2 regions of the Mesorhizobium sp. C089B genome follow, and region 1 is predicted to be linked to the other one. Evidence: predicted binding sites of a transcription regulator. Region 1 holds the regulator's gene; the other holds the start of a gene.
The links. Region 1 encodes LexA, which represses DNA repair genes until DNA is damaged. Its sites were predicted from a motif close to TGTTCNNNNTGTGTTCNG; they were not measured.
Positions count from the first base shown of each region.

Region 2: uvrA (excinuclease ABC subunit UvrA) is a predicted target of LexA. The motif match lies at 933-950, and genes of this name have one in related genera.

Region 1 covers NZ_CP100469.1:1,408,541-1,411,667, forward strand. The annotation lists gene NLY44_RS07090 (ComEC/Rec2 family competence protein) at 1-1,430, shown strand, start outside; gene lexA (transcriptional repressor LexA) at 1,424-2,206, opposite strand; gene NLY44_RS07100 (GntR family transcriptional regulator) at 2,412-3,127, opposite strand, start outside.
Region 2 covers NZ_CP100469.1:1,254,389-1,257,515, reverse strand. The annotation lists gene NLY44_RS06405 (hypothetical protein) at 93-314, shown strand; gene uvrA (excinuclease ABC subunit UvrA) at 1,100-3,127, shown strand, end outside.

The sequences.
Region 1 (3,127 bases):
TCTCCGGCCTGCACATGGCGCTGGTTGCCGGCACCATCATGGCGTTGCTGCGTGGCGCCTTTGCGCTGTTTCCCGATTTCTCTTCGCGCCGCCCAGTCAAGAAATATGCAGCAGTGGCAGCACTCGTCTCCATCGCCGCCTATCTCGTTATTTCAGGCGTCGTGGTTGCCGCCGAGCGCAGCTTCATCATGCTGGCGGTCATGCTTGTCGCCGTGCTGTTTGATCGCGCCGCACTCACCATGCGCAATCTGGCGATCTCCGCCATCGCCGTCATCCTGGTGTCGCCGCACGAGGTGGTCGGTCCCAGCTTCCAGATGTCGTTTGCCGCCACCGCCGCCCTTGTCGGCGCCTATGCCGGCTGGGCCGATTACCGCGCCGACAAGGTGAGAACGCCGCTGGCAAAGCGCTCCTTCGTCGGCTTCCTGTCGCGAAAATTCGCGCTGGCCATGGGCGGCCTCGCCATGACCTCGATCATCGCCGGCAGTGCAACCTTGCTGTTCGCCATCTGGCATTTTCAGCGTGTGTCGCCGCTCAGCCTGATCGCCAATCTGGCCGTGATGCCGATTGTTTCGTTGATCGTCATGCCCTTTGCCGTGCTCAGCGCACTGGCGATGCCGTTCGGCGCCGACGGGCCGTTCCTCTATGTGATGGGCAAGGGTCTGATGGCGATGATCGCTATATCGGCCTGGATTTCCGAGCGCTCGCCGGTCGACGCCGTCGGGCTGATCTCCATCCGCTCGGTGCTGTTGGTGGCGGTCGCCCTCGTCATCGCCACCATGGCCACCACCTGGCTCAGGCTGGCGGCCGTGCCTTTCGCGCTGGCCGGCCTGTTGACGGTGCCGCAGGTGCTTACGCCCGACGTGCTCATATCCGAGGACGCACATCTGGTGGCCATGCCGATAGGTGGCGGCGAACTCGCCCTCAACCGCGAACGCTCCAACGAATTCACCACGGACAATTGGAAACGGGCGCTGCGGGCCGAAACCATTATCCCGCCCGAGATTTTCGAGGCAACAGATACGCGGTTCGATCTCGATCCGCTCGATCTGCCGCCCGGGTCGCCCTTCTATTGCATGGGCGATCTCTGTATCGCCCGACACCCTTCCGGAGCCATTGTAGCCCTTGCCAAAGACCGCAAGACGGCGCGGCCGGCCTGTGCCTTCGCTAGCCTGATCGTCATCGATGACGCCACGGCCTACAATCCGTGCCGCGACCCGCTGGTGCTGGTCGTGACGAAGAAACAGCTGGCCCGCGACGGCAGCGCCGCCGTCTTCTTCGATCCGCAATCGGCAGCTGCAGCGCCAACCATCCGCTTCGCCGTCGACAAGCCGTATCGCCCCTGGCACGAGCAGCGCCGCTTCTCCCGCGAAGCGCGCGGCCTGCCGCCTTACAACCAGCGTGAAAAGTACAAACCCAAGCCGGCTCAGTAGCGCCGGATCAATCCGACAAGCTTGCCCTGCACCTTCACCCTGTCCGGTCCAAAAATGCGGGTCTCGTAGGCCGGGTTGGCGGCTTCCAGGGCGATCGAGGCGCCCTTGCGGCGGAAGCGTTTCAGGGTCGCTTCCTCATCGTCGACCAACGCCACCACGATCTCGCCGGGGCTGGCTGTGTCGGCATTGCGGATGATGACCGTGTCGCCATCGAAAATGCCGGCCTCGATCATCGAATCGCCCTTGACCTCGAGCGCGTAGTGTTCACCGCCCATGATCATGTCAGGCGGCACCGAGATCGAATGGGTCTGATGCTGGATGGCGTCGATCGGCACACCGGCAGCAATGCGTCCCATCACCGGGATCGACACCGCCGAAACGGCGTCGTCATTGCCGGCCGACATCGAACGCGACGGCGAGCCCGGCTTGATCTGGCGGCCGATACCGCCTTGGCCCATCGCGCCTTGTCCCTGGCCGCCTTGCCCTTGGCCGGTTTGACCAAGACTGCCCTGAATGACGCTCGGCGAAAACTTCCTCGCCGCATTGAGGCCTGGTGCGATCGAGTCGGGCAGCCGCAGCACTTCCAGCGCGCGCGCCCGGTTCGGCAGCCGGCGAATGAAACCGCGCTCCTCAAGCGCCGTGATCAGGCGGTGGATGCCGGACTTGGAGGCGAGGTCAAGCGCTTCCTTCATCTCATCGAAGGACGGCGGGATTCCGCTCTCCTTCAGGCGTTCATGGATGAACATCAGAAGCTCATGTTGTTTGCGCGTCAGCATCGCGGCCCCCAGGGGTTCTGAAACCAGAATCAGAAAAAACAAACCCAGAACAAACACTATCTGTTCCAGTTGTGTTCCGCAACCTTTTAAAGTTTAATGAATGTGTTGACGTTTTGTTCAGCGTGACGTTCGGCACCGCGAGCGGCGCTCGTAGTCGTTGGCCGGCAACGGGGTGAAACGAAGACAAAGTGCCCTGCGTCGTCGGCTACGATCGCCGCTTCCTTTTCGGATGGGGCTGCGCAGCATCCGCGCCGGGTTCACTCTGGGCATAGACCTGCAGCGTGTAGCCGATGTGAGCGGTCATCAGAGTTTTCGCACGTTCGACGTCGCGATCGAGGGCCGCTTCCATCAGGGCGGTATGGTGTTCGATCGCCACGGCGTCGCGCAGGGCCGCCACGGCCTTCCGGTGGCCATCCGTGCGGCCGGCGGCGGCGCGCAGCGTCGGGGCCAGACCCAGAAAGCGGTGATGGCGATGCAATTGGTCGGAAATCGTCGCATTGAAGCGCAGCAGCCAGCTGGATGTCGCGGCACTGAGCAGCGCCGCATGGAAGGCATCGTGTTTTTCGTACCACGCGTCGACCGCATCATCCGATGGATCGTCGAGAACAGACCCGCACCGTGAGAGACGATAGTGGGCGGCAACGACCGCGTCTTCCCACTCACGGTCGCCCTCCTCGATCGATTCCACCAGCAGGGGCAGTTCGACCACCAGCCGCGCACGCGCCAAATCCTCGAGCTCCGCCCGAGAGACGGGAGCGACCGCAAACCCGCGGTTGCTGATGGCGGTCACAAGCCGTTCCGCCTCCAGCCGCGACAGCGCCTCGCGCAACGGCGTCCAGCCGATGCCGTAGGTGTTGCGCAGCGTGCTCAGCTTCAACGGCGCGGCAGGCGCCAGCCGGGTCGCAAGAATATCGCGCCTGA
Region 2 (3,127 bases), 150 kb from region 1:
CCTCGCCTTGAGCGCGGCACTATAGTCTTGCCATGCGCTACCACCTGAACAGACTGACCATAGCCATTGCCATCACGGCGGCGACATCGAGCATGGCCTTTGCCGGGGGCAGCACCAGCACGTCGCGGAAAGGCGCCCTGCCCGGCGTGACCGGCGACTACCGCATCGCCAAGCCCGCGCCGCGGCCGGAGCCGGACGACGCGCTGCCTGCCGGCGAGAACGGCACGTTCAAGATCGGCGACACCGATGTCAAGATTTCCGGCAGCATCACTGTCGATGTCGGCACGGGTGGGATCAAGCCGCCGCGCCGGTAGCCCCTTCTCCCAGCTACTATACGGGAGAGAAAGCCTGCGTCGACGACTTCCTCGCAAACGAACAGCCCCGCCGTTGCTTCCGCAAACGGTCGGGGCTTTTTTTGGATTTCAAATCCAAACTGCCGGTAGTGTTATACCGACTTTGATTTCGGATGCTTCGCGGCATTCAGCCGACGATCCGACTAGCCGTCTCTGATTTTTGTGGGATTCGGCAGGTCACGGTTTGTCTGGTGGTTTGTTGGACTGACGCGATGCGTTCGTTGGGACGCATACACTCCAATGCCTTGAAACTACCTGGCACTTATGCCCGCCGCGGCTCCACTAGCAGGTGGAGCCTCAAGGGACTATCCGGTGGCGTCATGCTCCGCTCCTATGTCCGTTGCGACTGGTGTCAATCCGAAGCACAAATCGCAAAAACCTGCGGCGTCTCGCAGGCCGCTATGGGCGGCGAGGCCATCAAAGACGGCCGGCTCCGTTGACTCCGGCAGAGTGCGCCCCTGATTCGACGACGTCAACCTTGAATAGCCGGTTACGGAAAATGTGATCGTCGGGAGCTTACGTCAGGGTCAGTTTCTGAAACACCCTTGTCAGTTTCTGCACACAGCTTTGTCAGGAGCGTGTTCGGTCTTTGTTCTTTCCGCTTGCCCGTTCGCGCGAAAGACGGTTAAACGGCTTTGGTCGAGAAGTGTGGCGTCTCTCGACTTGGCGGCAAAAATACCTACATAGGGAATGGCCGGGAAAACCCGCCGATCCCACTGACACCAGACCTGAGGCGGCGACCGGCGATGGCCGACCATAAATACCTTTCCATTCGCGGGGCACGCGAACACAACCTAAAGAATGTCGATCTCGACCTGCCGCGTGACAGCCTGATCGTCATGACCGGCCTGTCGGGCTCCGGCAAATCGTCGCTTGCTTTCGACACCATCTATGCCGAGGGCCAGCGCCGTTACGTCGAGAGCCTGTCGGCTTATGCGCGCCAGTTCCTCGAAATGATGCAGAAGCCGGATGTCGACCAGATCGACGGCCTGTCGCCGGCCATCTCGATCGAGCAGAAGACCACGTCGAAGAACCCGCGTTCGACGGTCGGCACCGTCACCGAGATCTACGACTACATGCGCTTGCTGTTCGCGCGCGTCGGCATCCCCTATTCGCCGGCGACCGGCCTGCCGATCGAGAGCCAGACGGTTTCACAGATGGTCGACCGGGTGCTGGCGGTCGAGGAAGGCACGCGCCTTTTCCTGCTGGCGCCGATCGTGCGCGGCCGCAAGGGCGAGTATCGCAAGGAACTGCTGGAGCTGCAGAAGAAGGGCTTTCAGCGCGTCAAGGTCGACGGCGTCTTCTATGAGATCGCCGATGTGCCGGCGTTGGACAAGAAGTACAAGCACGACATCGACGTCGTCGTCGACCGCATCGTCGTGCGCGGCGACCTGGCGACACGGCTTGCCGATTCCATCGAAACGGCGCTGAAGCTCGCCGAAGGGCTGGCGGTGGCCGAGTTCGCCGACCGGCCGCTCGACGCCAGCCAGACCGGCGAGGACTCGGTCAACAAATCGAAGAACGAGACGCATGAGCGCATCCTGTTCTCGGAAAAATTCGCCTGCCCGGTTTCCGGCTTCACCATTCCGGAGATCGAGCCCAGGCTGTTCTCGTTCAACAACCCGTTCGGCGCCTGCCCGACCTGCGACGGCCTCGGCAATCAGCGCGCCATCGACGCCAGCCTGATCGTGCCGGACGAAAACGTCTCGCTGCGCGACGGCGCCGTCAGCCCGTGGGCGAAATCGACCTCGCCCTATTATGCGCAGACGCTGGAAGCGCTGGGCAAGGCATACGGCTTCAAGCTCGGCGACAAGTTCAAAGACCTGACCGAAGAGGCCAAGGAAGCCGTCCTGCGCGGCACCGGCGAGCGCGAGGTCACCTTCCAATATGATGACGGCCTGCGCTCCTACAAGACCACCAAGACGTTCGAGGGCGTCATTCCCAATCTCGAACGGCGGTGGAAGGAAACCGAATCCGCCTGGATGCGCGAGGAGATCGAGCGCTTCATGTCGGCGACGCCCTGCCCGGTCTGCAAGGGATACCGGCTGAAGCCGGAAGCGCTGGCGGTGAAGATCGCCGGCAAGCATATCGGCGAAGTCACAGAGCTGTCGATCCGCAAGGCCGACCAGTGGTTCACCGAACTGCCGCCACATCTCAACGACCAGCAGAACGAGATCGCGGTGCGCGTTCTCAAGGAAATCCGTGACCGCCTGCGCTTCCTCAACGATGTCGGCCTCGACTATCTGACGCTGTCGCGCAATTCCGGCACGCTGTCGGGCGGCGAGAGCCAGCGCATAAGGCTGGCGTCGCAGATCGGCTCCGGCCTCACCGGCGTGCTCTATGTGCTGGACGAGCCGTCGATCGGCCTGCACCAGCGCGACAATGCCCGCCTGCTCGACACGCTCAAGCATCTGCGCGACATCGGCAACACGGTGATCGTCGTCGAGCATGACGAGGACGCCATCCTGCATGCCGATTATGTCGTAGACATGGGTCCGGCCGCCGGCATTCATGGCGGCGAGATCATCGCCCAGGGCACGCCGCAGCAGGTGATGGCCAATCCCAACTCGATCACCGGTAAATATCTGTCGGGCGCGCTCGAAGTCGCCACGCCCGGTGTCAGGCGCGAGGCCAAGAAGAACCGCCGGCTGAAGATCGTCGGCGCGCGCGGCAACAATCTCAAGAACGTCACTGCCGAAATCCCGCTCGGCACCTTCACCGCCGTCACCGGCGTGTCTGGCGGCGGCAAATCGACCTTCCTGATCGAGACTTTG